2 regions of the Bacillus sp. FSL K6-6540 genome follow, and region 1 is predicted to be linked to the other one. Evidence: a T-box and tRNA genes for the amino acid it is inferred to sense, from the RefSeq annotation. Region 1 holds a T-box; the other holds one or more tRNA genes.

Region 1 (4,812 bases):
GGACGCACGGAGGCACGGCGCAAGGCGGATGAGCTGCTTGAGGAATTCGGTTTGTCGGAAGCCGCGAAGCGTCCGCTCAAAAATTTCTCCGGCGGCATGCGGAGAAGACTGGATCTGGCGGCAAGTCTCATTGCCCAGCCGCCGCTTATCTTCCTGGATGAACCGACGACGGGGCTTGACCCGCGTACGCGTTCCCAGATGTGGGATACGATCCGCCGTTTGGTGAAGACCGGTTCAACGGTGCTGCTGACCACGCAGTATCTGGAGGAGGCGGACCAACTGGCAGACCGGATCGCCGTTATTGATTACGGACGGGTTGTGGCCGAGGGGACGGCCGATGAACTGAAGATGTCGGTAGGCACTTCCTCACTGCATTTGACTGTCCAGGATTCACGGGACATGGATCGCGCCCGCCATACCGTGGAACAGGTGCTGGGCGTCCATGCCAATGTATCGCCGGAAGCCGGAAAGATAACGGCGCCGATGGCTAATGCGGGCCTTGTTACAGACCTGTTGATCGAACTGCGCACGGCAGGAATCGGTTTATCCGAGATGAGCGTGCAGAAGCCGACCCTGGATGAGGTGTTCCTGACGATCACCGGCCACGGCGTGAAGGAAGACGCTGCCCAAGGGGCTTATGAATCCAATGATAGAGAGGTGGCACGGATATGAGCAGCACCATGATTCAGCCTGGGACGGAACGTCGACTCAAAAATCGCACGAGTTTCGGTCAGACGGTCCGAAATTCATTGACAATGGCCTACCGCGGGCTGCTGAAGCTTCGGCGCACGCCCGAGCAGTTGTTTGACGTCACGTTTCAACCCATTATTTTCACGCTGATGTTCACCTATATTTTTGGGGGAGCCATCTCCGGCGACGTGGCGAGTTATTTGCCCGTCATCATTCCCGGCATCCTTGTTCAAACCGTGATTACGACTTCCGTCGTCACAGGCGTGCAGCTGCGCGAGGATATGGATAAAGGCGTATTCGACCGGTTCAAATCGCTGCCGATTGCGCGCATCGCACCGCTGGCAGGTGCCCTGCTGGCAGATACGATTCGGTATACCATTGCAACGGTGCTTACCTTTACGATGGGATACATTATGGGATATCGGCCCGAGGGCGGCTTGGGATATGTTGCTCTTGCGGGGTTGGTCGTCATTTTGTGCTCATGGGCCATTAGCTGGATCTTTGCTTTCTGCGGCGTGATTGCAAGATCCGCCTCCGGCGTGCAGGGGATATCGATGATCGTGCTGTTTCCGCTCACGTTTCTCTCCAATGCGTTCGTGCCGGTGGATACGATGCCGGGCTGGCTGCAGTGGTTCGTGAACATCAACCCGATATCGCATCTGGTGACGGCTGTCCGGGATCTGACGAACGCCGGAACCGTGGGCTGGGATCTGACGATATCCTTGGTCGGCGCCGCGGTCATCGTGGCGATCTTTGCTCCGATCACGGTTCGTGCATACATGCGCCGCACCTGATATCCTGGGACTCCTCCCGCGATATTTACCCATGCTGCCGGGGGAAGCAGGACGTCCGTCCAAAACGGAGTTGACATCGATTTATTAATTCACTATACTGTCTGTAATCTTATAAGCGACATACGTTGAAAGAGCCCAGTAGCAGCTTGGTCCCTGTTCTAGAAAGCCGGGGGGCGATGGAACCCGGTACAAACCAACGCAGCGAATTACACTCTGGAGTATCTCGGGTAATGCCGAGCGGAAACGGCGAACGATACCTCGTCTAATGAGCGGCATGAATGGCGCGCGGCAAGCGTTGCAGACCATTCGTGCAATCTGGGTGGTAACACGGTTAATAATCGTCCCTATGTCTGTAACAGACAAGGGGCGATTTTTTGTTTTTTCAACAGATGGACGCTTCGTTATAAGGAAAAAATCATGTATTGAAGGAGTGTTAACGCTGTGAATATTATCGACGAACTGGAATGGCGCGATGCGATCAACCAACAGACGGATGCCGAAGGCCTCCGGGAGCTTACGAATGAGAAGTCAATTTCGTTGTACTGCGGCGTGGACCCAACGGGCGACAGCATGCATATCGGTCACCTGATTCCCTTCATCATGCTCAAACGCTTCCAGCTTGCCGGCCATCGTCCGGTCATTCTGATCGGGGGCGCGACCGGCACCATCGGGGATCCAAGCGGACGTCAAACCGAACGCTCCCTGCAGACGCTGGAGCAGGTTCAAGCTAACGTGGACGCGCTCACCGGACAAATGAAAAAGCTCTTCGTGACGGAGGGCGACAATCAAATCCGCATGGTCAACAACTACGACTGGACGCATAAGATCAACATTATCGAATTCCTGCGCGATTACGGGAAGAACTTCAGCATCAACTCGATGCTGGCGAAGGACGTGGTTGCGAGCCGGCTTGACAGCGGGATTTCGTTTACGGAATTCTCATACCAAATCCTGCAGTCGGTCGATTACCTGCATCTGTACCAGCATGAGGACGTGCAGCTGCAAATCGGCGGATCGGACCAATGGGGCAACATTACAAGCGGACTGGATTTGATCCGGAAGAAGGAAGGACCCGAAGCCAAAGCCTTTGGCCTGACCATACCGCTCATGCTGAAGGCCGACGGCACGAAGTTCGGCAAAACGGCCGGCGGCGCGATCTGGCTTGACCCGAACAAAACGACGCCGTTCGAGTTCTACCAGTTCTGGGCGAACACCGACGACCGCGACGTCGTCAAATACTTGAAATACTTCACCTTCCTGACCAAGGAACAAATTGACGAGCTGGCCGAAAAGGTGCAGAGCGAGCCGCATAAACGCGAAGCGCAAAAAACGCTGGCCGAGGAAATGACGAGATTCGTGCACGGCGAGGAGATGCTGGAGCAGGCCAAGCGCATCACGGCGGCTCTGTTCAGCGGCGATATTAAATCGCTCACGGCCGATGAGATCGAGCAGGGCTTTAAGGAGATGCCGACATTCGAAGCAACGCCGGAAACGAAGAATATCGTCGATTGGCTAGTGGATCTGGGCATCGAGCCTTCCAAGCGTCAAGCCCGTGAGGATATCACCAAAGGCGCGATCTCGATGAACGGCGAGCGCGTCAGCGATTTGGACCACGAGGTGACTGCCGACCAGGCGATTGGCGGCCGGTTTATCATCATTCGCAAGGGCAAGAAAAACTACAGTTTGGTGAAAATGTCCTAGAAGAGTTACTATCAGGGAAAAGGGTCTCCCCGGACGAACGCACCCGCAAAAGCCGCTAAACACGTTTCATGTGCTTAGCGGCTTTCGTATGATCAGGTTAGCCAGAATCTTCTGGTTGGCCTTTTTACTAGAGCTGCGAAAGAATAACTTCCGAGGCTTACCCTCCTGATCTCACCAGTAAACATTTGCTATAAGCGGTCTGTCTTCGAGAGGGTTCGTCGATTGACGTTTTTCTTTTATTTGAAAGTTTCCCTCTTTTAATAGGATAATATCCTTAGCGTTAAAGGAGGTAGATCATATCATGAACATTCAACTGCAGACCGAGCTGTGCGATCGGTTTGGCATCCGCTATCCGCTTATACTGGCTGGAATGGCCGGGGGACCGACAACCGTTGAACTGGTCGCCGCCGTATCCAACGCTGGCGGGCTCGGTACGCTGGGTGCGGCTTACATGGAGCCGGCTGCCATTCGCGATAGCATCCAGGAAATCCGCAAGCGGACGGATAAGCCTTTTGCCGTCAATCTTTTTGCGTCCCGGGCCTCGGATCGCCAGGAGCGAATCGAAGATGTTCAACAGGAGTTAAACCGGATGCGCGGCGACCTTGGCATTCCCCATGCGGGGTCGGATCACGTAACAACGCCCGATTGGTTTGAGCAGCAATTCACGGTTCTGCTAGAAGAGAAGGTGCCCGTTATCAGCACGGCATTCGGCATTCCGGATGGGCCCCTCATGCGGCAAGCGAAAGAAGCTAAGCTGCTTGTGGTTGCAATGGCAACCACGGTCCGCGAAGCCATCCTGGCCGAACAAGCAGGCTGCGACGCCGTCGTTGCCCAAGGCAGCGAAGCGGGGGGACATCGAGGCACATTTGATATTTCGGATCACCCGATGGGGGCCCAAATCGGAACATTTGCTTTGGTGCCGCAGATCGTGGACCGGGTCAAGATCCCCGTCATTGCCGCCGGGGGCGTCATGGATGGACGCGGACTCGTGGCCTCGCTTGTTCTTGGCGCCCAAGCCGTTCAGATGGGTACGCGGTTTCTGACGGCGGCCGAATCGGGTGCGCATGAGGTTTACCAGCAAGCGCTGCTTCGCAGCACGGAAGAGAGCACGGTCATTACCAAAGCGTTCTCAGGGCGGCCGGCGAGAGGCATCCGCAATGCCTTCATTAAGCAATGGGATGCAAGCGGCATAGAGCCGCTGCCTTTTCCTACCCAGAATACGGTGACCCGCGACATACGAAATGCCGCCAATCGCCAAAGCAATCCGGAATATATGTCCTTATGGGCAGGGCAAGGCACAAGAGGGCTCACTTCGGGGCAACCGGCAGCAGATATCGTAGCCGAGACAATCCGGGAAGCGCTGTTGATATGTCCAAATCGTAACTCTGACGATGTGAGCTGAGAGAGGTTATGCGTCAAAACTTAAGGAATTCATCATGCAGCAGGCCGCCTAAGGAAGAACCTTTGGGTGGCCTGCCAGCCTTTTATCAGAAATCGTAAGTATCTCCGCCAAACTTGAAGGATGGCTTGATCATCATATAAAACCTTCTCACTAATTTCGATACTTCAACCGTTCAGTCGGAATCGCTGCATTACGTTGTTCTCTCTTAACGCCTATCACCTCGCC
Region 2 (4,812 bases), on a different contig from region 1:
TGTGGCCATTCTAGTTCTCTCCTTATCATGGATGGTAATGTTCGATTGCTTTGTCAATGAAACCGTTTGCTTCATCGAGTAATGTCTGTGCTTGTTTCTGATCTGTGCTTGTTTTGAGCATGACGATTGCTGTTTTGACGTGATGATCGGCTTGTTCCAGAGTGTATCTTGCTGTGTCGTATGAAGCGTTTGTAAGGCTTTGGATGATGCTGATGGCGCGTTCTTTTAGTTTTTTGTTGCTGACGTTGACGTCTACCATCAAGTTTTCGTAAACCTTGCCGATTTTGACCATTACAGCGGTAGATATCATGTTTAGAATCATTTTATGAGCGGTTGCGGCTTTCATACGTGTTGATCCTGTAATGGCCTCAGGTCCGACGACAACCTCAATACTGTGATCCGCATCCTTGCTGATGGCGGAGTTTTCATTGCAAGTAAGGGCGATGGTGTGTGCTCCGACTTTTCGGGCGTATCTTAGGGCGCCTGCGGCGTACGGTGTGCGGCCGCTTGCTGCGATGGCAATGACGGTGTCATTTGAAGTGAGCTGTATGTTTCTTAAATCTTCAGCTCCTGCTTCTTCACTGTCTTCAATGCCCTCTGCTGCCTGTAAAAAGGCTTTGGGGCCTCCAGCCATGATTCCGATGACCTGATCAGGGCTTACGCTGTAGGTAGGAGGACATTCAACAGCATCCATGACGCCGAGTCTGCCGCTTGTGCCGGCGCCTGTATATATGAGCCGGCCTCCATTTTGAAACGATTCATATGCGCAGTCTACAGCTGTTTTGATGTCGGGGAGAACCTCCTGAACGGCTGCAGCGACTTTCATATCTTCGTTGTTGATCATTTTGAGGATGCCAAGAGTGTTTGCTTTGTGGATTTCAACTGTTTGGCTATTGCGTGATTCCGTTGTGAGACGGTGAAGATTTAATGGTTCTGACATGAGGATGCCCCCTGTTTTAAAATGATATATCTCAATATTCAGTATATTCATCTCTGTTATGATATTTCAACTATGTTTTTAAATTTTTGAAATTTTATTTCACTCAAGACTATAAGAAATGATGAAGGATCAACTGTTCTCCAAGCGGGCCGATTCTTCGCCGTCCTTTATCAAGGAACCCGCTTTTCATATAAAGGTGTTTTGCGCGTATGTTCAGATGATTGACGGCCAAGATGATTTCGTCGCACCATGGAAAATATCCGCTCACAAAAGCGGGAAGCAAAAGCATGGCTTTTTTCGCATAGCCTTTTCCGTGATGCGCAGCGTTTAAAGACAGGGAGCTGAGCAGTAAAGCAAATGGATTGTTAGAATAGGAAGCAAGCGTTTCTTTTGATGCATGTAAAATGAAAAAACCGACTGGAAGGTCGTCTTTTAAGATGACAACCGGGTATCGGTCCTGTATGCCCAGAGCCTGAGACAGCACCTCTTTCGGGAGGGAGGTAAAGCGTTTGTCATCGTTGGTGAGCGTGAATGATTGAAGCTCGGGCAAGTGTTCAGGCTTATAGAAGGATAAAGAAATGTCTTGAGTCATGGGGTGGCCTCCTTACAATATGTCGTCAAGCTCGTTTTCCGAAATGACGCGGTAGCCCGCTTGTTTTAACAGTGCGGCGGTTACTCCGCTGCCGGTGATTTTTTTCCCAGAGAATGTGCCGTTATAGATAAAACCGCTTCCGCAAGATGGACTGTTTTCTTTTAATATGACGGCAGAAGCGTTGATTTCTTTTGCGTAAGCCAATGTTTTCGCGGCGCCTTCCATATATAGTTCTGTGACGTCTTCTCCTGAAGCTGTCACGATTTTCGCTGTTCCATTGAGGACATCCTCGCCGGTGCCTCCTATGATTTCTGCGGGTTCGCGTGGGGTAGAGAAGCCGCCGAGAAGTTCAGGGCAAGCCATGACTGCTTTCTTTTCATCGACTAGTTTTCTGATTTTCTCCGACGCTGCGTGAGAGCCGTTATATCTGCATTCAATGCCTCCAAGGCAAGAACTGACTAGAATCATATTGGGTTCTCCTCTCTTGCTTTGCTTGTCTCTATCATAAAATAAATGGCTTTAGTTGGGAGGCTTTTTCAGTTAAAAAAGGAGTTAAAAAGTTTGAAAATAAAAAATTTAATTTTCCTCTTTACAAACAGGGGGTGACCTGTATATAATAACTTTTGTCAGCTCGACGAGAACACAACGGCCCGTTGGTCAAGCGGTTAAGACACCGCCCTTTCACGGCGGTAACACGGGTTCGAATCCCGTACGGGTCACCATTTGGAGGATTAGCTCAGCTGGGAGAGCATCTGCCTTACAAGCAGAGGGTCGGCGGTTCGAGCCCGTCATCCTCCACCATCTTGCCGGTGTAGCTCAATTGGTAGAGCAACTGACTTGTAATCAGTAGGTTGGGGGTTCAAGTCCTCTTGCCGGCACTGTTTTTTCAAAATTTTATGTGGAGGGGTAGCGAAGTGGCTAAACGCGGCGGACTGTAAATCCGCTCCCTCAGGGTTCGGCAGTTCGAATCTGCCCCCCTCCACCATTATTGGGCTATAGCCAAGCGGTAAGGCAACGGACTTTGACTCCGTCATGCGTTGGTTCGAATCCAGCTAGCCCAGTCACAGACACCTTTGATCAAAAGGTGTCTTTTTTCTTTTCGGAAAAATCATTCCAACTTCTAACTGTTCAGTCTGTATAATAATTTTAAAAATATGTTAAGGTAGTTTATTCACGAATTACCATCTACACCCTGCCAAAAATTTGATAAACTTATTTTATAAAAAAATTGAAACCTTTTGAAACGAAGCTCGTATACATACAGACCGGTGAAGGCAGAGGTTAGATAAATATGGAAATGATGATTAAAAAAAGAATTAAACAAGTCAAAAAAGGCGACCAGGATGCATTTGCGGACATCGTAGATATTTACAAAGATAAAATTTATCAGCTTTGCTACCGTATGCTTGGCAATGTGCATGAGGCGGAGGATATTGCACAGGAAGCTTTCATCAGAGCGTACGTTAATATCGACAGTTTTGATATTAACCGGAAATTTTCAACTTGGCTTTATCGAATCGCGACCAATTTGACCATTGACCGCATTCGCAAAAAGAAGCCGGATTATTACCTCGATGCAGAGGTGGCTGGTACGGAAGGCTTGACCATGTATTCTCAAATCGCCGCAGATGGTGTTTTGCCTGAAGATGCAGTTGTGTCGCTGGAGCTCTCAAACACGATACAGCAGAAAATTTTAAAGCTTCCTGACAAATACAGAACAGTCATCGTATTAAAGTATATTGACGAACTCTCATTAATTGAAATCGGGGAGATTCTAAACATTCCTGTGGGGACTGTGAAAACGCGGATTCACAGAGGCAGAGAGGCTCTTAGAAAACAATTAAGGGATCTTTAAGTGGGGTGATGAAATGAGCTGTCCTGAACAAATTGTGCAGCTTATGCATATGCATCTTGATGGAGATATCCTTCCAAAAGATGAACACGTATTAAATGAACATCTGGAGACATGCGAGAAATGCAGAAAGCATTTTTACGAGATGGAGAAATCCATAGCGCTCGTACGGAGCACATCGCATGTCGAAGCCCCCGCGGATTTTACCGCTAATGTCATGGCAAAATTGCCTAAGGAGAAGAAAAGAGCTTCTGTAAAAAGATGGTTCAGATCCCATCCCGTTATCGCAGCTGCTGCGGTATTCATCATTTTGATGGGCGGGGGTTTTTTTAACAGCTGGCATAATGACCACAATTTCAGCGTGTCCAAGCAGCAGAATCTTGTGGTTCATAACCATACTGTGACCGTGCCAGAAGGTGAGACGGTCAAAGGTGATGTCACTGTCAAAAACGGCAAGCTGATTATTAAAGGCAAAATAGACGGGGATGTAACCGTCGTAAACGGCGAAAAGTATATGGCCTCTGCTGGACAAGTCACCGGTCAGATTGAAGAAATCAATCAATTATTCGACTGGACATGGTACAAGATGAAGTCTGCGGGGAAAAGTGTACTCGATGCATTCAGTCCGAACGGAGAAGAGTAAAGCGCGTTAGCCGCTTTGCTCTTTTTTTGCGGGCTGAGAGGGCTGGCACATTTCACTTGCTAAATCGAAATGTGGTATAATGGGCTCGCTATGTAAAGTACATATGCGTAACCCGTAAAACACAAAATACGAAATGACTGAAATCTTGGAGGACGAGGAAATGGCTTTTGAGGATATCCCTTTTTTGCAGTACCTCGGCAATGCCGTTGATATTCTCCTTGTTTGGTATGTGATATATAAATTGATTATGGTGATACGCGGCACGAAAGCGGTTCAGCTGTTAAAAGGAATTGTAGTCATCGTGCTTGTTCGTATGGCCAGCCAATATTTGGGCCTCAGCACACTTCAATGGCTGATGGACCAAGCGATAACATGGGGATTTTTAGCAATTATTATTATTTTTCAGCCTGAGCTGAGAAGAGCGCTTGAACAGCTAGGCCGCGGCCGCTTTTTTTCGAGGAGCGGCACGCCTGTTGAAGAAGCGCAGCAGAAAACGATTGAGGCCATTACAAAAGCGATCAATTATATGGCGAAACGCCGTATAGGCGCCCTGCTGACCATTGAGCGGGATACTGGAATGGGGGATTATATTGAGACCGGCATACCACTAAATGCCAAAGTCAGCTCTGAGCTGCTGATCAATATTTTTATTCCAAACACCCCGCTTCATGACGGTGCGGTGATTATGAAAAATAATGAAATTGCCGCAGCCGCCTGTTATCTGCCGCTTTCTGAGAGCCCGTTTATTTCAAAGGAACTGGGCACGCGGCACAGAGCGGCAGTCG

Evidence for each region. The T-box of region 1 lies ahead of tyrS (tyrosine--tRNA ligase). A T-box ahead of a tRNA ligase gene usually reads a tRNA of that ligase, here a tRNA-Tyr.
Region 2: it has a tRNA-Tyr gene. The T-box ahead of tyrS (tyrosine--tRNA ligase) is inferred to sense a tRNA for this amino acid. The anticodon was not compared.

The regions. Positions count from the first base shown of each region.
Region 1 covers NZ_JBBOXH010000001.1:5,433,264-5,438,075, reverse strand. The annotation lists gene tetA(58) (tetracycline efflux ABC transporter Tet(58) subunit A) at 1-672, shown strand, start outside; gene tetB(58) (tetracycline efflux ABC transporter Tet(58) subunit B) at 669-1,484, shown strand; T-box leader at 1,601-1,833, shown strand; gene tyrS (tyrosine--tRNA ligase) at 1,926-3,185, shown strand; gene MHH82_RS24155 (NAD(P)H-dependent flavin oxidoreductase) at 3,487-4,587, shown strand.
Region 2 covers NZ_JBBOXH010000002.1:1,050,188-1,054,999, forward strand. The annotation lists gene MHH82_RS37835 (MurR/RpiR family transcriptional regulator) at 1-9, opposite strand, end outside; gene murQ (N-acetylmuramic acid 6-phosphate etherase) at 26-940, opposite strand; gene MHH82_RS37845 (GNAT family N-acetyltransferase) at 1,050-1,532, opposite strand; gene MHH82_RS37850 (DUF523 domain-containing protein) at 1,545-2,000, opposite strand; tRNA gene MHH82_RS37855 (tRNA-Glu) at 2,180-2,254, shown strand; tRNA gene MHH82_RS37860 (tRNA-Val) at 2,258-2,333, shown strand; tRNA gene MHH82_RS37865 (tRNA-Thr) at 2,338-2,410, shown strand; tRNA gene MHH82_RS37870 (tRNA-Tyr) at 2,433-2,517, shown strand; tRNA gene MHH82_RS37875 (tRNA-Gln) at 2,522-2,593, shown strand; gene sigW (RNA polymerase sigma factor SigW) at 2,824-3,387, shown strand; gene rsiW (anti-sigma-W factor RsiW) at 3,401-4,027, shown strand; gene cdaA (diadenylate cyclase CdaA) at 4,188-4,812, shown strand, end outside.